Regions from separate parts of the Moritella sp. 24 genome, predicted to be linked through region 1. Evidence: predicted binding sites of a transcription regulator. Region 1 holds the regulator's gene; each other region holds the start of a gene.
What was found. The regulator ArgR, encoded in region 1, controls arginine synthesis, uptake and breakdown. The targets are predictions, from matches to a motif close to ANTGAATANNTATTCANT.

Region 1 (8,423 bases):
TATCGCATGTGGCACGATAACCGATAACGTTTGCCCTCGGCTCATCCCCAAGGCTTTACACGCATCCCATTCACCACGAGGTACTGATTCAATCGCACCTTTAAATAACAGTGATGAATAAGCTGCAGTATTAAACGCTAACGCAATAATGGCACAAATTTTAGCTTGGCTAAGGTAGTCCCATAAGAAGCTATTTTTAATCACTTCAAACTGCGACGGTCCGCTGTAAACCAAAAATATTTGTATTAATAAAGGCGTACCAGTAAAAATTAAAATAATACCGCGTGATAATAAGTTTAATCCTGGAATTTTATTTATCATCGCAAGCGTTAAAAACACCGCAATGATAGAACCAAAGAATAAGCTAAAGAAGGTAATTTCAAGCGTGGTGCTCAAACCGTTAAATAATAACCAGAAGTGATCTAATGTCATTTTTCTGCTCCGGTATCAAAACGGTTAATGTGATTATCAAGGTACTTTAGCAACCATTGACTAATCAAAGTAATAATAAGATAAATCACGGCAGCCGCCACTAAGAAGGTAAAGGGCTTATAAGTACTGCCAGATAATAAATCCGCTTGCTTCATTAAGTCTGTCACACCAATTAGCGAGACTAATGCAGTGTCTTTTAATAACACCATCCATTGATTACCTAAACCCGGCAAAGCCAAACGCCATGCTTGCGGTAAGGTTACACGTATAAAGCAACGAACCGGCCCCATTCCAAGCGCTTGTGCTGCTTGCTGCTGACCTTTTGGCACAGATTGAATTGCCGCACGCAATGTTTGCGAAGCATAAGAGGCAAAAATCAATGACAGTGCGACAACACCACTCCAGAAAGGACTGATGTCATAAAACTCATCTGTTAATAAAAACAGAATATGGGTGCCACCGAAAAAGATGAAGAAAACAATCAAGATCTCAGGTAAGCCACGTAATACCGTGACAAACAAGCTAATCGGTTTAGCAATCAGTGGGTTCTTTTGCATTTCAGCAACACAGAACAAAATAGCGAGAACCAAGCCAACCAATAGTGAAGTCAGTGCAAGGCCTAAGGTGATTTTTGTTGCATCCAATAATAATTGAAGCTGCAAAAGATCCATAAAAACTCCGGACGTAAAAACAAAAAGTGCCCCAAGAGGCACTTTTAAATGAATTATCTCGAGACCACAATAACTTGGCTATTGAGCCCTGATACAGCGGAACAAATCAGGTCGAGATTAAACACTGTTATCTCTTATTTAGCAAAGTATTTTGCGTAAATCTTATCGTAAGTACCGTTTGCTTTAATCGTTTGCAAACCTTTGTTCAATTTAGTTAATAACTCAGCATTATCTTTACGTACTGCGATTGCAAAGCCACTACCAAAGTATTTTTCATCCGTTACTGCTTTACCCACAGTTTCGTAGTTACCACCGCTGTGTTTAGTTAACCAATCATGAGCAACAGCTGAGTCAGCAAATACACCGTTAATACGACCATTTTTAAGGTCTAAAAACGCTTTTTGGTATGATGGGAAGTTAAGTAATAATACTTTTTCATCCGCATAGTTATCTGTCATATAAGCTTGGTGAGACGTACCATTTTGTACACCAACCGCTTTACCTGATAAATCAGAAACAACGTTATACTTACCTTTTTTAGCCACTAGCACTGCAGAATTCTCATAATAAATATCAGAGAAATCAACTTGTTTCTTACGTGCTGGTGTTACGTCCATCGCTGCAATAGCTGCATCATAGCGACGGAATTTTAAACTTGGGATCAAACTATCAAATGATTGGTTAGCAAAACTACATTCCGCTTTTAATTCAGTACAAACCGCGCGGGCAATATCAATATCAAAGCCTTGGAATTCATTGTTTTCATCCATCATTTCAAATGGAGGGTACGTTGCTTCAGTTACAAATTTGATTTGTTCTGCGGCTGTTACTTGTGCCGTAGCTGAAGTTAGAATTAATGCAGTGAGTAATTTTTTCATTTGGGTCGTCCTATTCCTAATATTTTTAATAATTTAATGTTTTAAACTATTTGTAAATTAATGCTTTAAGTAATTTGTAAATTGTGGCGTTTGTGGCTGCAGGAAGTGCTCAGCACCACCAAATTCAACAATTTCACCGCGTTCAAGATAGCAAACTTGACTAGCGACTTTACGCGCGAAGTCCACTTCGTGCGTCACAACAACTTGAGTGATACCTGTCATTGAGAGTGATTTAATAATCTCAGCTACTTGATTGGTTACCTCTGGATCTAACGCCGCAGTCGGTTCATCAAATAACAACACTTCAGGTTTCATCATTAAAGCACGTGCAATTGCTACCCGTTGTTGCTGACCACCTGATAACGCTAATGGAAATACATCGGCTTTATCAGCTAGCTGTAATTGCTCAAGGATCTTCATGGCCTCTTCACGAGCTTGTTGTTTTGTTTGCTTTAAAATTTTAACTGGTGCTTCAATTAAGTTATCCATCACAGACATGTGTGGCCATAGGTTGTATTGTTGAAATACCATACCTACTTTCTGTCTTAGCATCTGACTACGCTTAGCTAATTTTTTATCACTAAGTGTGGCAGAAAAATCAAATGTTTCACCTGCGATATTGATAGAACCATTATCAGGTGTATCAAGTAAGTTAAGTACACGCAGTAGCGAACTCTTACCTGCACCACTTGGACCAAGCAGTACTAAGGTCTCGCCTTTTGCACATTTAAGGTCGATGTTTTGTAATACATCAAGTTGACCCCAAGATTTACAGATGTTTTTTAGTTCGATGCTCATAACGATAACTGAATATAATTGCACTAGATGCGAGTATAATAACCGAATAAACTTCAAAATCAACATAAATATTCACTTTAATTCGGTTTTTATGCAAAAACTCCGAATTAACCAAATTAGCTAGATAATTTATACCCTGCTGGTATCATATGAATAATTATTCAGTTCACTGCTAACCTAATTCATTTACTAATTGCATTAATGACTTAGTGACTTACTTTATAAAAAAGCTATAAAATTACTTACAGTTTCATTATAAAGTTACATTGAATTTAAGATTAGCTGCTTGAATTATAGATGAATCAACTGACATGGTAAAAAGTATGAGCGAAAAACAAGATCAGTTAGTAAAAGCATTTAAAGGATTATTGAAAGAAGAACGCCTTGGCTCACAAGGTGATATTGTCGACGCGCTAAAAGACCAAGGTTTTGACAGCGTGAATCAATCTAAAGTATCTCGAATGCTAAGTAAATTTGGTGCAGTACGTACACGCAATGCCAAGGATGAAATGGTTTATTGCTTGCCAGCAGAGTTGGGTGTACCGACGATTAGTAGCCAATTAAAAACATTAGTCTTAGATATTACGCATAACGAAAGTTTGATTGTGATCCAAACCAGCCCAGGCTCGGCACAGTTAATTGCCCGTTTATTAGATTCATTAGGTCGTACAGAAGGTATTCTCGGAACGATTGCAGGTGATGATACTATCTTTATCACACCGACAAGTACCACGATAATTACTGACGTAGATCGTGCAGTAAAAGAGTTATTTGAATATATCTAATCGCGTTCAGAAACGAGTAGCGACGCAATAAATTCAATATGTTTGGCGACATCATTCATGTCACCAAACATATAAACAGAATACCGGTTAATACAAACGACCGGTATTAGTCACGATCAAACAAAATAAGTGCGTGGTCTTCAACCCTCACACTCACAGCATCACCCACTGTCATCGGCTGCTGCATTGATACCGATAATAGCGTATTGCTATCGGTCAACGTAATCGTCGCATTGGTTGTCATGCCTAAGAATTGTTGTTGCGTTATCGTTGCAATTCCCTGCTCTACAGCTGCTAGTTTGAGTTGCTGTGGTCGCAATGCTAATAACTTCTCTTCACCGACAGTAAGCGATAACACCTGACTGCTAGTGATGATACCTAATGCCGTTTCCACACTGTATTCATCAACAACGACTGCATCTAGATAATTAACCTTACCCAAGAAATCAGCCACAAAGCGTGTTGCAGGTTGATTATATAACTCCGTTGGTGTCCCTAATTGCTCAATCTTACCTTGATGGAAGACAGCCAAACGATCAGCAAATGCAAACGCCTCTTCCTTACTGTGCGTAACAAAAATAGCACTCATGTTATGTGACTTAAGTAAGCCTCTCATCTCTTCAATCAAATGATGACGCACTTGGCTATCAATATTAGAGAAAGGTTCATCAAGTAATAACAATTCAGGAGAACATGCTAAGGCACGTGCAATCGCGACACGCTGTTGCTGACCACCTGATAGTTGATGCGGATAACGACCAGCAAACTCGGTTAAATTAACCAAATTAAGTACATAATCGAGCTTTTCTTTTTGCTTAGATTGACTCTGTTTATGCAGGCTAAACAAGATATTGTCAGTCACAGTTAAATGAGGAAATAACGCGTAATCCTGAAAGATCATACCGACATTACGCTTTTCTGGTGCAAGGTTTAACTTAGCATTATCAACCACATTGCCATTAATTTCGATGCTACCTTGTGTTGGTGGTAACAACCCAGCAATCAACTTTAACGTCGTCGTTTTACCACAACCACTCGGACCTAATAAGCAAAGTATTTCATTTTTGCCTAATGTCAGATCAAGTCCAGTAAGAATATCGACACCAGCATAACTACAATGCAGATCTGAAATGGTTAATGCAGAAGAAGAAAGTGTAGTCATCAGTGCTGTTGCTCCAAAGAACGGTTCAAGAAAATAAGTGGAATTAACCCAACTAATACAATAACAATGGCGGCTAATGCGGCTTGTTCTAACATTTCATCAGAGGCAAATTGAAATACATACGTCGCCAATGTTTCATAGTTAAATGGACGGAGCAACAAGGCCGTAGGTAACTCTTTCATTGACTCAATAAATACCAACAAAAACGCTGCTAAGATACCTTTACGTATTAACGGAATATGCACTTTGCGGATCATACTGTTCGGACTGTGCCCTAAGGTACGAGTAACCATGTCTAATGACGGTGATATTTTATCAATACTGCTTTCAACAGAGCCGACTGCAATGGCTGAAAAACGAATAAGATAAGCAAAAATAAGTGCAAATGTGGTGCCAGTAAAGACAAGACCAGGAGTCCAATCCCAAAGCAATTCAGTTAAGTCATTTAAGAGAAAGTCTGCCGAAGTCAGTGGAATAATAATACCAATCGCCAATACGGTACCAGGTAATGCGTAACCCATGGTACTGATACGCGATGGAATCGTCGCGTACTTCGAACCCACTAAACGACGGTATAACCCGAGTAATACAGCACAAACCACAGCTAAACCAGCAACAACAACCGCAAGAATTAAGCTATTTGCACTGTATTGAAAAAACTCTTCAGTCCAAGATTCAGCAAAGTAATGCCATGCATAATTAACGAGAACAACAAACGGTAATAAGAAACCAGCAAATACCAATGCCCAGCACCAAGCCATTGCAAACAACTTAGCGCAACCCGTTAATTGGTAACGCACTTCTTGCTCGTGCAGCATGCTTTTTTGGAATACTTGCTGCTTACGACGTGCAAAGCGTTCTAAACCAACAAATAACAAAATTACCGATAACGTCATGACCGATAATTGTGCCGCAGCAGTTAAACTGCCATGACCAATCCACGTATCATAAACAGCCGTGGTTAAGGTATTTACCGCAAAATAATTAACCGTCGCAAAGTCTGCAACCGTTTCCATGGCAATTAATGATAAACCCACTGCAATAGCAGGACGAGCCAAAGGTAAAGACACTCGAATGCAGCTAGACAATGCAGAGCTACCTAGCATACGGCTTGCTTGAATAAGGCTGGTTGATTGTTCAAGAAATGATGTTCGTGCTAGCAAGTAAAGATAAGGGTATAACACCAAGGCTAGTACTGTGGCAGCACCCGGAATGGTGCGGATATCAAAGAACCAATAGTCACTCGCACTCTCCCACCCAAACAGTCCACGTAAGGCGATTTGAACAGGTCCTGCATAATCAAACATGTCAGTATAAATATAAGCAACGATATAAGCAGGCATTGCCATAGGTAACATTAATGCCCATTGTAAGCTTTTTCGTCCGGGGAAGTCACACATGGCTATCAACCAAGCGGCTGGTAAAGCGATAACACTACAGATTAAACAAACAAGGAAAACAAGGATAAGGGTATTTTGAACGTAGTCGAGAAGAACGGTATCAACAAGGTGTTGAAATACATCTGCACTGGGGCCAATTGCCTGATAAAACAACGCGGCAATAGGTAGCGCTAACATGATCGCAATAAACCAACTACTAGAATGCCAAGAAAAGGCTAACTTATGATTCATGAACGGAAAAACAACTCCTGTCTAGATACGCGAAAAGGTTGGCTAGTTACAAAGTAACTATACCAACCTTTAAAGCAGTCTGTTAACAACTCAATTAAGTTGCAACTTCAACTGTTAACCCTAAGTATTTTAGGGGCATACACTATTCTACAAGTCGAATTTAACTTCATCAAGTAGTCTAAGTGCTGCTTTACGATGTTTTGCAATTTCAGCTACAGGCATGTAGTCAGCATTGAACTCACCCCAAGATGAAACTAACTTAGATGCTTTGATACCCGCTTTAACTGGGTATTCCATGTTAACTTCAGCATACATTTCTTGTGCTTTCGCGCCTGAAAGGTATTCCATTAACTTAACTGCATTACCTTTGTTCGGTGCATATTTAGCTAATACCATACCTGACACGTTTACGTGTGCGCCGTGGTTTTCTTGGTTAGGGAAGTTAATGTTAACTGATTCAGCCCAAGCAACTTGTTTTGGATCTTTTAACATTTTACCTAAGTAGTAGCTGTTACCTAGTGCAACAGTACAAACACCTTCTTTAATCGCTTTAACTTGTGCACGATCGTTACCTTGTGGCTTACGTGCTAGGTTAGATTTAACACCTTCTAACCATTCTTTAGCTTCAGCTTCACCGTGATGCGAGATCATTGATGAGATAAGTGCTACGTTGTATGGGTGTTTACCTGAACGTGTACAGATTTGACCTTTATATTTAGGGTCTGCAAGTTCTTCGTAAGTGATGTTAGCAACGTCGCCATAAACTTCACGTGAAGTATAGATATTACGTACACGTGTTGTTAGTGCAAACCATTCGCCATCTGGGTCACGGTATTGCGCTGGAATGTTATCTTCTAATACGTCGCTTGATACAGGTTGAGTAACACCGCTATCAACAGCTTCAACTAAACGGCTGATATCAGTTGTTAATAATAGATCAGCTTTTGATAAGCGACCTTCACGTTCCATTCTATCTGCAAGTCCTTTCTTCGCAAATACAATGTTCACCTTCACACCAGTATCTTTAGTGTATTGTTCAAGGATCGGATTAAGCAGATTTGCTTGGCGATTTGAATAAATATTAACTTCTTCACCAGCAAAAGCAGTTGTGCTCATTAGTGACGTTGTTAATGCCAAAGCAGATAAACCAAATATTCCCTTTTTCATCCTTACCTCTAAATACGAATTGTTTACATTATGGAATGGAGTTTATAAGAATCACGCAACTAGTACAAGTCTAAATGATAACAATTATCACAAAGATTTAATCTAGATCAAGAAGCAAGTCCGGTTTTTATGTGCTAATAAAAACCGGACTGTTATGACGAAAATGACGATTACTATAGCGATTACAGTTCTCGGTTATGGCGTATTTTCCATTCTAAAACATACCCATATAATGCCGGAATAATGATTAATGTAACGAGCATCGAAATAATACAACCCCAACCGACAACCAAAGCCATTGGCGACATGTAATTATCATACCCACCTAAACCATAAGCCAAAGGCACTAAACCAACCACCGTTGTTATCGTGGTCAGCAAAATAGGTCTAACACGGCTTTGGGTTCCGGCAATAATAAATGCCATTACATTATCGCGGTCAAGGTCTGTCATCTTTGCGCGGAAATGCCAAATCAATACAAGGCTATTGTTTACCATGATCCCGATTAAAGCGATGATCCCGATAATAGAAAAGAAACTAAGCACTTGATTATGAATAAACAAAATAAACAATGCACCCGCGACACCAAACGGAATTACGGTCAATACCATCACCGCTTCTGTCGCACGATCAAACAAGAGTAATAACAAAAGACTAATCCCAGCAAACGCCATTAATATCGCAACACTAAAACCTTTCTGCGCTTCAGCAGTTTCTAATATTTGTCCTGCTGCGACTAACCGCGCGCCCTCATAATCCTGACCAGCAAACGCAGATGTTACATCATCAAACACTGCAATAGGGTCTGTTACTTTTGGATCTACCCCTGATGAAACACGGATCACTCGCTCCCCATTATAGTGACTAATCTGCGATGCAGAGGTCGTATCGACCCAACG
Region 2 (8,423 bases), 250 kb from region 1:
GAATTGGGACGTGATATTAACGTTTCATTTGAATTTTTCCCGCCAAACTCACCAGCAATGACGTCTACTCTGTGGGAGTCTATTAATCGTTTAAAATCGTTAGACCCTAAATTTGTCTCTGTGACTTACGGTGCTAATTCTGGTACGCGTGATCGTACACATGATATTATTAAGCAGATTAAACATGAGACTGGCCTTATTGCTGCGCCACACCTTACTTGCATCGATGCAAACCGCCAAGAGCTGAAGCAGATTGCATCAGATTATTGGGATAACGGTATTCGCAATATTGTCGCGTTGCGTGGTGACTTACCACCGGGTTTGAATCAACCTGATATGTATGCTGCTGACTTAGTGGCTTTATTGAAAGAAGTGAATGATTTTGATATTTCGGTTGCGGCTTATCCTGAAGTTCATCCTGAAGCAAAAAATGCCCAAGCAGATTTATTAGCGCTTAAAGATAAAATTGATGCGGGTGCTGATCGCGCCATTTCCCAATTCTTTTTTGATACCGAGAGCTTTTTACGCTTTCGTGACCGCTGTGCCGCAGTTGGTATAGATAAAGAAATCGTACCGGGGATCTTACCGGTATCTAATTATAAAACCTTATGTAAGTTTTCAAAATTGACCAATGTAAAAGTGCCTAATTGGATGCACAGTCAGTTCGAAGGTTTAGATAATGATCAGGCTACTCGTAATTTAGTTGGCGCAAGTATTGCGATTGATCAAGTGAAAGTGTTATCGCGAGAAGGAGTGAAGGACTTTCATTTCTATACGTTAAACCGTGCTGATTTAACGTATGCAATCTGCCATACATTAGGTGTTAGACCAAAATAATATCGACGTATAATTCGTTACGACAAGTATTTCAGAATCAAAAATGCCGACATGATGTCGGCATTTTATTATCTACTCATTAGCTGATAACTAACGAAGCTAAAAGTTAACCTGTGTTACGCATACCAGCAGCAACACCTGCGATACTCACCATTAAGGCTTGCTCGATATCCGGATTCACTTCTTCACTGCTACGCGCACGGCTTAACAGCTCTGCTTGTAGAATGTTAAGAGGATCGGTATACGGGTTACGTAGTTCGATTGATTTTTTGCTCCAAGGTTGAGCATCCAATAGCTGAGTTTCAGGTGTTAAACTGACAATTAGCTCTGTTGCGAGGGCTAAACTTGCGCGTAGTTCTTTACCTAAATGCCATAAGTCTTCAGTAACGAGGCATTGGTCATAATATTCAGCTAACCATGCATCTGCTTTCAAAAATACCATTTCGAACATTTCTAAACGGGTATTAAAGAACGGCCATTGTTGTTGCATTTCTTGCAGTGTTTCACGCTGACCTGACTCAAGCATGTTTTTAAACGCAGCAGTACAACCTAACCAAGCTGGTAGCATTAAGCGGTTTTGAGTCCACGCAAAGATCCAAGGGATAGCACGTAAGCTTTCTACGCCACCGTTTGGTTTACGTTTTGCTGGACGACTGCCTAATGGTAGTTTACCTAATTCTAGTTCTGGTGTAGCAGAACGGAAGTAAGGAACGAACTTCTCATGGCCTTGGATATATGAACGGTATTCTTCACATGAATCCGCAGACATTTGATCCATTGCGTCACGCCAAGCTTGTTCTGGTGCTGGCGGCGGTAATAAGTTCGCTTCTAGAATAGCGCTGGTGTAGAGGTTTAAGCTTTGTTCTGCTACATCTGCAAGACCAAACTTAAAGCGGATCATTTCACCTTGTTCTGTTACACGTAATCCACCTTTCAGTGAACCTGGAGGCTGCGATAATAACGCGGCATGTGCAGGTGCACCACCACGACCGATGCTACCGCCACGACCATGGAATAACGTTAGTTTGATTTCTTCTTCTTCGCAGATATTAACTAAGGCTTCTTGAGAACGATATTGTGCCCATGATGCCGCAATTACACCGGCATCTTTAGCCGAATCAGAATAACCGATCATGATGTATTGATGGCCATTGATGTAGTTTTTATACCAATCAATCGCAAGTAAACTTGCTGTTACTGTTCCTGCATTATTCAGATCATCTAAGGTCTCGAATAAAGGCGCTACAGGTAAACGGAATGGGCAGCCTGTCTCTTTTAATAGCAGTTGCACAGCTAATACATCTGAGGCTTTACGTGCCATTGAGATGATGTAAATCCCTAATGCTTCCGGATCTTGTTTTGCGACAGTGCGGCAAGTATCAAGTACTTCTTTTACATCTGCCGACGGTTGCCAGCAAAGTGGAATCAATGGGCGTTTATTATTTAGCTCTTGTAATAGGAACGCTTGTTTGTCTTGTTCGCTCCATTGCGCATAATCACCCAGACCAAGATAGCGAGTTACTTCTGCTATCACGTCTGTGTGACGATCACTGTCTTGGCGAATATCAAGTTTTACTAAGCTAACACCGAAACATTCAACGCGGCGAATTGTATCTAATAATGCACCTTTAGCAATCACACCCATACCACAAGCGTGTAGTGAGTTATAACAAGCTAATAACGGTTGGCGTAGTTGTTCTGTTGTCGTGATGATGTCACGACTTTCAGTTTGCTCACCTTTTAATTGTGCAGTTAGGTTTGCTAATGTTTCTGTTAGTTCGCTGCGTAATGGTTTTAGTAATACACGGTATGGTTCATGACTTTCACCGACTAAAGCACGTAATGTGTCGTCGCAATCGTTCATGGATAATTCACTTGTTAGATGTTTTACATCTTTCAAGAATAAGTGAATTGCCATCCAGCGACTTGTTAGCATTACTTCTTCAGTTACTGTCGACGTTACAAATGGGTTACCGTCACGGTCTCCACCCATCCAAGACGTAAACTTAACTGGCGCAGCATCGATAGGTAACTGATAATCTAAACGGTCTTGTAAGCGTTTATCAAGACTGCGTAAGAAATTTGGTACCGCATCCCATAATGAATTTTCGACAACCGCAAAGCCCCATTTGGCTTCATCGACTGGAGTAGGGCGTACAGTTCTGATCTCATTGGTATGCCAAGCTTGGGATACTAGCTGCTCAATACGCGTCATGAATACATCGCGCTCGTTGCTGCTTAGTTCAGTTAGTTCTAACTGGCTTAGGCATTTATTAATTGCACCATGTTTGTGAATCAGTGTTCGACGTGTAATTTCGGTCGGATGCGCAGTCAGTACTAAATCGATATTTAGATTTTGTATTGCAGATAATACGTCTGCTTTGCTGATCTCTGAGTTATTTAGCTTGGCAAATAATTCATCGATAGAATCTGGCACACAGGTGTTCTCTGCACAATTACGTGATGTTGTGTGGAACTGCTCTGCGATATTTGCAAGATTTAAGAATTGGCTAAACGCACGCGCTACTGGTAATAGCTCATCATCAGAGAGACTACGTAGTACGGTGAGTAATTCTGCACGGTCTTTATCGCTACCCGCACGAGATGATTTAGCTAGTTGGCGAATGGTTTCAATCTTATCTAAGAACTCTTCTCCAAGATGATCCTTGATTGTATTCCCTAGTACTTGGCCCAATAAGCCGACATTACTTCGTAACGCTGCATATTTATCTGACATACATAATCCTTTAATTCAGTGATGTAATACGGCAACAACTATTATCGTTATGTATGTAAAATAACTATATTTAGTGACATTCGTCAATTAAATCGTGCAAATAATGCCATTAATTGTGATATCAGGTGTAATTTTACTACATATCGATAATTCTCAGTTAGTTTTTACATGCTTGCTCTATTAATTTTTGAATAATCTCCTGTGTGGGTTTAACTTCGGATAGGTCTAAATACTCATCAGGTTGATGGGCTTGATTAATACTTCCGGGGCCCATCACAATGGTGTCACAGCCAAGTTGTTGAATAAAAGGTGCTTCAGTACAGTAATTCACAGGAATAACGCTTTCGCCTGTGAGCTTTTCTGCCAATTTGATTAATGCTGAGTCTGTATCACAGGCATAAGCTGGAATGGGTTCATGCAGATGATAAACATCAACAGCGCCTGGCCATTGTTTTAGAATCGGTAACAGTGCTTGATTCAATAGCATGAACAGTTCGTCGGGGCTGACACCTGGAATCGGACGCATGTCGATGTGTAATTCACAGCTTCCGCAGATTCGATTTGGGCTATCGCCACCATGCACATGACCAAAATTAAGTGTTGGTTGTGGAATAACAAAGTGATCGCAGGCGTATTGTTCTTTTAATTTACGCTGTAGCTTTAATAACTGCCCTGTTACTTGATGCATTATTTCAATGGCATTGATGCCGTTAGCCGGATCTGAAGAGTGGCCACTACGTCCTGTAATTCGTATTGCTTCTGACATATGTCCTTTATGCATAAATACCGGAACCATACCTGTCGGCTCGCCAATAACGGCATAGTCAGGGCGAAAACTCTGCGCTGCTGCAATCGCTCTAGCACCTGCCATTGTCGTTTCTTCATCCGCAGTTGCGAGAATACGTAACGGTTTATCTAACTTTGTTAAATCAATGTTTTTACACGCTTCTAATACAAAGGCAAAAAAACCTTTCATATCAATCGTGCCTAAGCCATACCATTTATTGTCTTTTTCGGTTAATTGAAACGGATCTTTGGTCCATAAACCTTCATCAAAAGGGACTGTATCTGTGTGCCCTGCCAGTAATAATCCCCCGTCTCCTTGGCCATAGGTTGCGACTAGATTAAATTTACCATTGGTTTCAGGTACGCTAGTGATATTAATGCTAAAACCAAGTTCAGCAAACCAGCCTGCAAGTAGCTCAATTACGGGTTTGTTACTAATATCTAACTCTTTTTCAAGCGAGCTGATTGATGGTGTCAGGATCAGTGATTTATAAAGTTCGGTAAATTGAGGTAGTTGCATATTACGTTCCTGTAATGAGTTCTTGTTTTTTTATGCATTAAAGTTGCATAAAAATGTAATCTGTTTTATTCTTGAATCATCCTTACTTTACAACGTATGGGTTAGATAATGAATCGTTTTTCATGGTTTCGACGAGACAGTATTTAAAATGCATTGATGTCACTTAATTTGATTAGGTGAGTGCAATCGGAAAGGGCTAAATTGCCCATCGTTTTACAATTTAGCAAACACGGAAGTCAAACATGTTAAAAACAATTTTAGTCGGTGCTACCGGGTATACCGGTGCTGAACTAGCCCATTACATAACGAAACATCCAGAGCTAGAATTATCTGGTCTGTATGTTTCAGAAAACAGTTTAGATGCAGGAAAGTCATTTTCTTCTTTATATGGTCATTTATTAGGTGTCGTTGATCAAACGATTGAACCGTTAGCTGCAAGTAATATTAAAAACATTTGTCATGACGTTGATATTGTCGTGTTAGCAACTGCACATGAAGTAAGTCATGACATTGCCGCTGAGTTTTTAGCGCAGGATGCTGTGGTATTTGATTTGTCGGGTGCATTTAGAGTGAATGACCCTGCTTTTTATGAACAATATTACGGATTTAAGCATAGCTTTAATAAAGAATTGAAGAGTGCTGTGTATGGTTTGGCTGAATGGGCGAGTGCCGATATTGCTGAAGCTAATTTAATTGCGGTACCGGGTTGTTACCCAACTGCCTCATTGTCTGCATTAAAGCCGCTTGCACAACATAACCTTATTGCTGAAAACCAAAAACCAATTATCAACGCTGTCAGTGGCGTGAGTGGCGCTGGTCGTAAAGCAGCATTAGGTTCAGCATTTTGCGAAGTGAGCCATGCACCTTATGCGGTATTCAATCACCGTCATCAACCAGAAATCAGCACGCATTTAGGTCATGAAGTTATCTTTACACCTCATTTAGGCTGTTTTAAGCGTGGTATCTTGGCAACGATTAACGTCAAACTGGCTGCGGGTGTAACACCTGAACAAGTGACAGCGGCGTATCAAGATGCATATCAAGATCAACCTATGGTGCGGTTGTTACCAAGTGGCTGGCCAAGTATTCAAGCTGTAGAGAAAACTGCGTATTGTGATTTAGCATGGCAGCAGCAAGGACAAGACCTTATTGTTGTGTCTGCGATTGATAACTTATTAAAGGGCGCAGCAGCACAAGCAATGCAGTGTATTAATATCCGTTTTGGTTTTGCCATGACAACGTCATTAGTATAGGGATATGAACATGACAACACCTTTAGTATTAAAGCTTGGCGGCGCATTACTTGAAAACGAAGCGGCGCTAGCACAATTATTTACGGCATTGAGTGACTATAAGTCAACAGTATCGCGTCCACTTATTCTTGTTCATGGCGGTGGTTGCTTTGTTGATGATTTATTAGCAAAGATGAATATTGTGAGTGAAAAGAAAAACGGTTTACGTATTACACCTGAGAGTGACATTGGTTATATCACGGGTGCATTAGCGGGTACTGCAAATAAAGTATTAATGGCACAAGGCATAAAGCTTGGTTTTAATGTTGTTGGTCTGAGCCTCGCTGATGGTGGCATTTCAACTGTCACACAATCGACAGCTGGTCTTGGTGCTGTTGGTGAATGTGAAGCGGGTGACCCAGCATTATTAACAGCATTACTGAACGGTAGCTTCTTACCTATCATTAGTTCTATTGGTATTGATGCACAAGGACAGTTATTAAATGTAAATGCGGATCAAGCTGCAACGGCAATTTGTGAGACATTGGATGCAGATCTTGTCATGTTGTCAGATGTAGCTGGTATTTTAGATGCTGACATGCAGTTAATTCCAGAAATGAATAGCAGTTATGCTAATGAACTTATTTCTGCGGGTGTGATTAATGGCGGTATGGAAGTGAAAGTGAAAGCGGCATTAAAAGCAGCAGCATCCCTAAATCGCGATATTAAATTAGCGAGTTGGAAAGTGCCAGAGCGGTTAGTGGCATTATTAAATGGTGAAGTAGAGGGAACGAAAGTTTCTAGCTAATATTGATCAGTTAACGGAGTTCGATCATGGAAAATTTATTATCAGTTAAAGATTTAAGTAAACAACAGATCCTTGACTTATTAGCACTGGCTAAAAAAGTGAAAGCAAATCCAGCGGATTATTCACAGGCTTTAGCGGGTAAAAGTATCGTTACCATTTATGAAAAACAGTCACTACGAACACGCGTAACATTTGATATTGGTATTCATAAGTTAGGTGGGCATGCGGTTTACCTTGATTCACAAAACGGTGCGATTGGTGAACGTGAAACGGTAAAGGACTTTGCTGCGAACATTTCACGTTGGGCTGACGCTATCGTTGCTCGTGTGATGAACCATAAGACCCTTGAAGGTTTAGTTGAACATGGTTCAGTGCCAGTCGTTAACTCTTTATGTGATTTATACCATCCTTGTCAGGCATTAGCTGATTTCTTAACGATTTCGGAACACTATGAAGATGTTTCGAAAGTAAAATTAGCTTACGTTGGTGAAGGTAATAACGTGACTCATTCACTTATGCTGACTGGCGCTATCTTAGGCGCAGAAGTCACCGCTGTATCTCCAAGAGGTTGTAGTCCTGACGCTCAAATTGTTAAGCAGGCTATGGAGTTAGCTGAAATAAGTGGTGGTAAGATAAATGTAACAGATAACCTTGATGACATAGTTGATTATGATGTTATTTATGGTGATACTTGGGTATCAATGGGTGATGATACGCCATTGGCTCAAGTAAAAGAAAAATACATGCCGTATCAGATTAACCAAGAGTTGTTGATACGCACAGGAATCAAACATGTATTGCATTGTCAGCCGGCTCATCGTGAGTTAGAGATAACATCGGAAGTGATGGATGGCGAACAGTCGCTGATCTTTGATCAAGCCGAAAATAGAATGCATGCCCAAAATGCAGTTTTACTGACATTGCTGAAGTAACATATTAAGGAAAATGAAAATGACACAAACAGTTAAGAAAGTAGTAGTAGCGTATTCTGGAGGTCTAGATACTTCAGTTATTTTACCTTGGTTACAAGAAAACTATGACAATTGCGAAATTGTTGCGTTTGTTGCCGATGTAGGTCAGGGTGCTGAAGAGCTGGAAGGTATTGAAGCCAAAGCATTAGCGTCAGGTGCATCTGAGTGTTACGTGGTTGATCTTAAAGATGAGCTTGTTGCTAACTACATTTACCCAACGCTTAAAACAGGCGCTGTTTATGAAGGTACTTATCTATTAGGTACATCGATGGCACGTCCAATCATTGCGAAAGCGCAAGTTGAAGTGGCGCGTAAAGTTGGTGCTGATGCACTTTGTCATGGTTGTACAGGTAAAGGTAATGATCAAATTCGTTTTGAATCTTGCTTTGCAGCCCTTGCTCCAGAGCTAACGGTTATTGCACCTTGGCGTATCTGGGACTTAACAAGTCGTGAATCGCTACTTGAATACTTAGCTGAGCGTGATATTCCAACGGCTGCATCTGCGACTAAAATTTATAGTCGTGACGCAAAT
Region 3 (8,423 bases), 770 kb from region 1:
TTGCCCGGTAGCTAAGTTCGGAACTGATAACCGCTGAAAGCATCTAAGCGGGAAGCAGGCCTCGAGATGAGTTCTCACTGGGACTTTAAGTCCCCTGAAGGGCCGTTGGAGACTACAACGTTGATAGGCAAGGTGTGTAAGTGCTGTGAGGCATTGAGCTAACTTGTACTAATTACCCGTGAGGCTTAACCATACAAATTAAAGTATGATTAATTGAAATATCGACTTAAGAATAGATTGAACACTTTATGTTTTAAAGACTTCTTTATTTATAGCTTTTCAAATTTTAAAGATTGAAACCATGTGTTTCAAGTTGAAAGCAAATAGAATTTGCTTGGTGACCATAGTGTTACGGTACCACCTGATCCCATTCCGAACTCAGTAGTGAAACGTAATAACGCCGATGGTAGTGTGGGGCTTCCCCATGTGAGAGTAGGGCATCGCCAAGCGCCAAACAATGTCGAAAGACTATAATTTAGACTGATAATATCAGCACAGATTGTGCGGAGCGGTAGTTCAGTTGGTTAGAATACCGGCCTGTCACGCCGGGGGTCGCGGGTTCGAGTCCCGTCCGCTCCGCCAACAAATAAAAAAAGCCTGAATCTTACGATTCAGGCTTTTTTTATGCCTGAAATTTGAGTTTATAAAAATATGTTGAACCAGTAGCTCAACAGTATTATTAATTATTATTAGTAAGCTTATTAGTTCGTAACAGGGAGAGGGGTTCGAATTATAGCTTCACTTTGATTCAAACAGCCTAGTTCGAATGAACAGGCTGTGTGATAGGTATTAAAAATTGAGTTTGTTACTTGGTGTTATGAGCACTCATTGTTGCCTTGCTGTCTGATTTGCCAAGTTAATGTCGGTGTTATACGGTAGAAAGGTAGACCATCTTTGTACTGTTTAACTTTTTCACTACACCACGTTTTTGCAGCTATATTCGTTGTGATAGGTGAAGTGCTAAAGCATTGACCTTCATCGGTGCTTTTGAAAATTGAACTTGAGGTCGTTAATACATCGCAGGTGACGTAGGACGCTTCTTCATAAACATTAATTGTCTTTGTCTTTGTACTTGTAACACCTTCGGTGCTTATCACTGTAAGAGTTATGTCGTAAGGTCCTTCCGCAGAATAAGTTGTTGATGTATATATGTTTGATGCTGTATCACCATTACCGAAGTCCCATTGATAAGATGTTATGTCACTGCTCTGGTTTGAGCTTTCTGCGGCATTGAAATTAACCTCAAGTTTGTCTTTTGTATAATTAAACTCTGCAATAGGTGTTGTCGTTTCATTTACAACGAAAACGCTTGTCATTGTTGTTGCTTGAGTTAGATCCTCCGCAGTAACTTTTAAGTGTACTTCTTGCGGACCCATTTTTGTGAAGTTATGACTGATTTCAGAACCTGAAAATTCCTCACCTTCAATAATCCAAGAAAATATAGATAGAGGGCCTTGGCTATAGCTAGATAAATTACTGTTAAAGACATATGTTGAAGTTCTTCTATTCGTAATATCTATGACAGCTTTTGGAAGAACTGGACCTGTGGCAATATCATCTGCAGTGATTTCTATATTTCTTGAAAATTTGGCAAGTTGTTCACCGGTATCGTTTATTAGTGTTAACTTTACTTTATATGTCGCTGTATCTGTAAATTGATACTGAGTCGATTGTTCCGGGTAAAGTGAGGTTATTTCCCCTTCGGTCTCTAAACTTATTGACCAGTCAAATATTAGATTATCTGCGGACTGAACGATATCATTTTCAGTATAGATAGCTGTAAATTTATAAACCGGAGAGGCAATGTCGTAAGGTTCAGCTGAGAATGTAACCGCATAATTAATATCTATTTGTTCATCTTTATTATCAAATACGTCTTCAGAACCACAGGCTGTGAGGTTTGATAATAGTGCTATGAGTAGTAGTTTCTTCATTGTATATCTTCCATGAATTGAGATTTAAAGTAACAGATCCATCTTAGTTACTCAGCTTGGAAGCACACTATCATTATTATTGATTATAAAAAGTACCAATTTTATTTTAGTACACAACCCTTCGTAATCTAACAGAATTGTTTTTATATCGATGATTGAGGTGATTTTTAATTGATGATTCTCAAGATTCATTCTTTAGACTGGTGATTACCTATTAGGTAGTGGTTATTAGGCATTGAAATTAGTTGATGTCTTACATAAATTTAAGATATGAGAAGTTATTAAATTTGAGATTAAGCTCTCAATTCAAATTTGATAACATTAATTTAACAAACTGCACTAAATTGGAATTAATCATGTGACTCTTGCACCAAATAAGTGCTTCTTTGATGTATGTAATCGCTGTGTTACGTGTAAGTATATGAATTTATTTGTTTTAAATTGTTGGCACGGAGGTTGAATTAAGTTTAATCATATAGTTATTCAATATACTCAGGCAAGGAGCTATTTATGAAGCTAATAAGCGCAATCATTAAACCATTTAAACTCGATGATGTTCGTGAAGCAGTCGCAGATATCGGTGTTGAAGGATTAACAGTTACTGAAGTAAAAGGCTTTGGTCGTCAGAAGGGACATACCGAATTATATCGCGGTGCAGAATATCAAGTTGATTTCTTACCTAAAGTTAAGTTAGAAATTGCAACGCAGAGCGAAAATGTTGATCGCCTCATTGAAGCTATTAATAGTGCTGCTTATACCGGGAAAATTGGTGATGGTAAGATTTTTGTTTACGATTTAAAACAAGTTGTGCGTATTCGTACGGGCGAAATGGACTCAGAAGCAATTTAAGGGAAATAAATTATGCAAGAGCTAACAACTACAGTTACTGAGTTGCGTTTCGCACTCGATACTTTTTATTTTTTAATGTCAGGTGTACTTGTCATGTGGATGGCAGCTGGTTTTGCTATGCTAGAAGCAGGTCTGGTTCGATCTAAAAATACAACTGAAATTCTAACGAAAAACGTCGTGCTTTATTCAATCGCATGTATCATGTTTTTATTAGTTGGTTACAATATCATGTATGTGGATAACGCAGAAGGCGGTATCATCCCATCATTTGGTTCTTTAATTGGTACACAATCTGAAGGCGCTGATCATTCATTAGAATCAGATTTCTTCTTCCAGGTAGTATTTGTTGCGACTGCAATGTCTATTGTATCTGGTGCGGTTGCTGAACGTATGAAATTATGGGCTTTCCTTGCTTTCACTGTTGTTTTAACAGGTGTTATTTATCCGATTGAAGGTTATTGGACTTGGGGTGGTGGTTTCTTATCTGAAGCTGGTTTCTCTGATTTCGCGGGTTCGGGTATTGTTCACATGGCCGGTGCAGCTGCTGCATTAGCTGCGGTACTTTTACTGGGTGCTCGTAAGGGTAAATATGGTAAAAATGGTGAGATTTATCCAATTCCAGGTTCAAATATGCCATTAGCAACATTAGGTGCATTTATCTTATGGATGGGTTGGTTTGGCTTTAATGGTGGTTCACAGCTGTTATTATCAGATGCTGAAAATGCAACGGCTGTTGGTCAAATTTTCCTAAATACAAACGCAGCAGCAGCTGCAGGTGCTGTTGCCGCATTACTTATCACTAAAATTATGTGGGGTAAAGCAGACTTAACAATGGTGCTTAATGGCGCGTTAGCTGGTCTGGTAACGATTACTGCTGACCCGCTTAGCCCTGCACCGGCATTTGCAACATTATTAGGTGGTTTAGGCGGTGTATTAGTTGTGTTCAGTATCGTTGCATTGGATAAAGCTAAAATCGATGATCCAGTAGGTGCTATCTCTGTTCATGGTGTGTGTGGTCTATTTGGTCTAATGGTTGTTCCATTTAGTAATGGCGATGCAACATTTGGTGCTCAGTTATATGGTGCAGCTATTATCTTTGCATGGGTATTTGCGGCAAGTATCTTAGTGTGGGCTGTATTGAAAGCAACAATGGGCATTCGTGTTAGTGAAGAAGAAGAGATCACTGGTATGGATATGGCTGATTGTGGTATTGATGCTTACCCTGAGTTTGTATCAGTTAAATAAATATATTTCACATTAGTGATTAAATAATAAAAGCTCAGCATTTGCTGAGCTTTTTGTTTGTTTCTACAAAATATAAATAATATGAAATTGGTGTAGCGATATTACGACGCTACTCTATTAGAAACCAATTTCTAGCTATGATATTATTTACTCAGTTTCCTCATTAGAATTTTAATCTTTCATGTTACTTATTATCGATAATTACGATAGTTTTACGTTTAATTTATTTCAATATTTCTCAGAACTTGGCCAAGAGGTTATCGTTAAACGTAATGACGACATTTCACTGGAGCAAATATCTGCACTTTCACCTGATTACCTAGTTATTTCACCTGGACCTTGCACGCCAAACGATGCCGGTATTTCACTATCTGTTATCGAACAATTTTCAGGGAAAATACCAATTTTAGGTGTTTGCCTTGGTCATCAGTCGATTGCGCAAGTATTTGGGGCAAATGTGGTAAAAGCTAAAAAAGTGATGCACGGTAAAACATCTCAAATACAGCATGTAGGTAAAGGCGTTTTTTCTGGATTAAATAACCCTTTAACAGTGACGCGCTATCATTCTTTAATTGTTGAAGCTCCAACATTAAATGACGAGTTTGAAATTACAGCTTGGACGGAAGATTGTAATGGTGAATTTGAGGAAATCATGGCATTCAAGCATAAGTCTCTTGCGCTAGAAGGTGTACAGTTCCATCCTGAGAGTATTTTAACCGAGCAAGGGAAAGATTTATTAAATAATTTTCTCCTAGGAAATTAACCCTATTTCAAAAATTACTAACGTTTCTGCTACGTTATTACATATAGGACTTGACCTGTGACTTATTATTTATAATTATTGAATATATATTCATCAGGGTGATGGGTTGATATATTTAGATATTGATATTTATTAAGAGGGAAGGGATATGGCCAATAACGTAACAGGTGTTACTCGGGAAGATTTTGATAATGTAATGGTTCCGAACTACGCACCAGCAGCAATGATCCCTGTTCGAGGTCAAGGCTCACGAGTTTGGGATCAAGATGATAAAGAATACATTGATTTTGCTGCAGGTATTGCTGTTAGCTGTTTAGGTCATTGTTACCCTCCTTTAGTTGATACTCTGCAAAAACAAAGTCAAAAATTATGGCACGTGAGTAATTTACTGACAAATGAGCCTGCATTAAGGCTTGCGACAAAACTGGTTAATTCAACTTTTGCTGATAAGGTTTTTTTTGCAAACTCAGGTGCCGAAGCAAATGAAGCTGCACTAAAATTAGCGCGTCGTTATGCATTAAATAAATTTGGTGAAGGTAAAGATCAGATTATCGCGTTTAACAAGGGCTTCCATGGCCGTACATTCTTTACTGTGACGGTAGGCGGACAAGCGACCTACTCTGACGGTTTTGGTCCTAAGCCTGGTGCTATTGAACACATCGATTTTAATGACCTTAGCGCATTTGAAGCATTAATTAGCGATAAAACATGTGCAGTAATGATGGAACCTTTACAGGGGGAGGGAGGGATTAACTCTTCTAACCAACAGTTCTTAATTGCTGTTCGTGCTCTGTGTGATAAATATAATGCGCTGTTAATATTTGATGAAGTACAGACTGGCGTGGGGCGTACGGGGAGTTTTTATGCTTATCAGCATACCGATATCAAGCCAGATATTTTAACGTCAGCGAAAGGCCTCGGTGCCGGTTTCCCTATTGCCGCGATGTTAACGACAACGGATATTGCAAATAGTTTTAGTGTTGGTACACATGGTAGTACGTATGGTGGTAATCCACTTGCTTGCAGTATTGCTGAAGTTGTTGTTGATACTGTTAATGACCATGCTTTCTTAGCTGGGGTTAAGGCTAAATCAATCATATTCAGAAATGCATTAGGGCAGCTTAATGAGCAATATGCTATTTTCTCGGATATCCGTGGTGAAGGTTTACTGTTAGGTGCTGAGCTAACTGAAAAATATCAAGGTCAGGCCATTACGATTATGAATAAGGCGGCTGAAGAAGGGTTGCTAATATTAGTGGCTGGCGCGAATGTATTACGTTTTACACCTGCTTTAAATATTCCTGAAGAAGATATTTCTGCTGGTATGGAAAAACTTAATCTTGCTATCAAAAAGTGGCTATCAGTTTAATTCCAGTATGATTTTAAATCGCGTGCTATAAGGCGAATTAACTCTGTAAATAGCGCCATTGGTTTTGATGTTGTGGTTTATTCAATACGGGTTATCGTATATTAGTCGGACTATTGAGAGCGCTGAAGCTTGGGTTGACTAATATTATAGCCTGAGTACGCCTATAACATACCTTGTTAGGCTTTATAGTGATTTAATGTTGATATATGTGTCGGTAATATAATATCTGTGTGGCGGTGTTTATATAGAGCGATAAACGAAAACGACGTCTGATTTGTTTATCACATATCAGACGTCGTTTTATTATCTTAGTAAACGAGTTGGATTAGCGAGTGCCAAATACAACAATCGTTTTACCGTGAGCTGAAATAAGCTCTTGCTCTTCAAGCATCTTCAAAATACGGCCAACAGTTTCACGTGAACAACCAACGATTTGACCGATTTCTTGACGAGTAATTTTAATTTGCATACCGTCTGGGTGAGTCATTGCATCAGGTTGTTTCGCTAAACTTAATAATGTTTGTGCAATACGACCAGTTACGTCTAGGAATGCTAGATCGCCAACTTTCTGGCTTGTAGTTTGTAGACGTTCAGCCATTTGTCCTGATAGACGCATTAGAATTTCAGGATTAACTTGGATTAACTGACGGAATTTCTTATATGAAATTTCAGCTACTTCACATGGTGATTTAGCTCGGATCCATGCGCTACGAACAGGTTCTTCAGTGTCTTCAAATAGGCCTAGTTCACCCATGAAGTCACCTTGATTTAGATAAGAAAGGATCATCTCCTTACCTTCTTCATCTTTAATAAGAACTGCCACAGAACCTTTCACGATAAAATATAAAGTTTCCGCTTTTTCTCCAGCATGGATCAGCGTACTTTTTGAAGGGTACTTATGAATATGGCAGTGAGATAAAAACCATTCTAAAGTCGGGTCAGATTGTGGCTTGCCGATAACAACCATGGGTATTCCTCTGTAAGTTATTATAATCGCAATTTATGTCCGTGTTGCGATATTTTAATTTTATTATTATTACTGACTTGATAGCATAAGAGACAATAACACTAATAAGCAAGAACTGAGTTGATTTCTGCTCAATATTAACGTGAATATATCATTTTTTGATTATTGACTTGCTGTTTATTTGTGACTTTTAACTATATTTGGGATATGAGACGGTATTTAATTACCTTAGTGGCATTAAATATTGTCTAATGCCTTCGAATTAGACATTAACTAGGTGTTTTATGAAAGCAAATGTGAAGTGGATCGAAGAAATGCAACTGATGGGTACATCAGAAACTGGTCATGGCATCCTTATGGATGGTAATCGTGATGGTATTGCTGCAAGTCCAATGGAAGTTGTGCTGATGGGAATGGGCGCATGTAGCTCTATTGATGTTGTCGATATTTTAAAAACGGGACGTCAAAACATCTTAGGTTGTGAAGTTAATTTGACGAGTGAACGTGCCGCTGAAGCACCGCGTGTTTTCACTAAAATTAATGCACATTTTATTGTTTCTGGTACAGACCTGAATGAGAAAAAAGTAAAGCGTGCGGTTGAACTATCGATGGAAAAATATTGCTCTGTAGCTAAGATGCTAGAGAAAGCGGCGGAAATAACGTCAAGCTATGAAGTTGTAGCAAAATAATTTACTTTGCTGATTAATTATTAACGGTGAGCTGATCCTGTATGCTTATCGTTAATTTATTTTTTAAACATATTACATTTTTGTAATATGACTAGCTGAAAATCTAGACAATAGCGTTATAGATATTCCAATATTATCCAACTCATACATTAATCTTTAATTTTCTTATTGTTTACAGTCGTTTATGTTTTTATGTGTTAGCATGCGAATAAATTATTTCGTTATGTTATTGAGGCTGTAATGTACCGTCGTTATCCTGTTATCTTCCATATTAGCTTATGTATTGCATTTAGTTTTATAGTACTTGCACTGGCTGCATTAGGGTATTTATCAATGCTGCGTGGGGATATGTTGGCAGAAAGAAAATCACGTTTGGTGAGTATTATTGATAAAACAGAAGCGATTTTTCAGCGCTATGATCTGTATTATCAGTCAGGAGTCCTGTCACTCGAAGATGCACAAGAGCAAGCATTACAACGTCTTTCTTTTTTAGATGGTAATTATATTTTTGTTTTTGATAATGATTACACTTTATTAGCCTCTTTAGGCGGTGTAGATGATTCAAACGCTAATGTTAAAATGCTACAAGATTCCAATGGTAATTTCA

Region 2: the regulator ArgR is predicted to act here: its motif matches at 4,923-4,940, upstream of argC (N-acetyl-gamma-glutamyl-phosphate reductase).
Region 3: the regulator ArgR is predicted to act here: its motif matches at 4,869-4,886, upstream of HWV00_RS01745 (aspartate aminotransferase family protein).

Annotation. Positions count from the first base shown of each region.
Region 1 covers NZ_CP056123.1:4,238,621-4,247,043, forward strand. The annotation lists gene artM (arginine ABC transporter permease ArtM) at 1-432, opposite strand, end outside; gene artQ (arginine ABC transporter permease ArtQ) at 429-1,103, opposite strand; gene HWV00_RS18910 (transporter substrate-binding domain-containing protein) at 1,238-1,981, opposite strand; gene artP (arginine ABC transporter ATP-binding protein ArtP) at 2,039-2,779, opposite strand; gene argR (transcriptional regulator ArgR) at 3,103-3,564, shown strand; gene HWV00_RS18925 (ABC transporter ATP-binding protein) at 3,671-4,726, opposite strand; gene HWV00_RS18930 (iron ABC transporter permease) at 4,726-6,357, opposite strand; gene HWV00_RS18935 (Fe(3+) ABC transporter substrate-binding protein) at 6,505-7,524, opposite strand; gene HWV00_RS18940 (efflux RND transporter permease subunit) at 7,707-8,423, opposite strand, start outside.
Region 2 covers NZ_CP056123.1:4,484,797-4,493,219, reverse strand. The annotation lists gene metF (methylenetetrahydrofolate reductase) at 1-837, shown strand, start outside; gene ppc (phosphoenolpyruvate carboxylase) at 944-3,574, opposite strand; gene argE (acetylornithine deacetylase) at 3,732-4,880, opposite strand; gene argC (N-acetyl-gamma-glutamyl-phosphate reductase) at 5,123-6,133, shown strand; gene argB (acetylglutamate kinase) at 6,144-6,920, shown strand; gene HWV00_RS20110 (ornithine carbamoyltransferase) at 6,947-7,852, shown strand; gene HWV00_RS20105 (argininosuccinate synthase) at 7,872-8,423, shown strand, end outside.
Region 3 covers NZ_CP056123.1:374,338-382,760, forward strand. The annotation lists rRNA gene HWV00_RS01710 (23S ribosomal RNA) at 1-193, shown strand, start outside; rRNA gene rrf (5S ribosomal RNA) at 334-449, shown strand; tRNA gene HWV00_RS01720 (tRNA-Asp) at 506-582, shown strand; gene HWV00_RS01725 (PKD domain-containing protein) at 816-1,934, opposite strand; gene glnK (P-II family nitrogen regulator) at 2,445-2,783, shown strand; gene HWV00_RS01735 (ammonium transporter) at 2,796-4,028, shown strand; gene HWV00_RS01740 (aminodeoxychorismate/anthranilate synthase component II) at 4,210-4,791, shown strand; gene HWV00_RS01745 (aspartate aminotransferase family protein) at 4,940-6,160, shown strand; gene crp (cAMP-activated global transcriptional regulator CRP) at 6,486-7,127, opposite strand; gene HWV00_RS01755 (OsmC family protein) at 7,412-7,816, shown strand; gene HWV00_RS01760 (cache domain-containing protein) at 8,057-8,423, shown strand, end outside.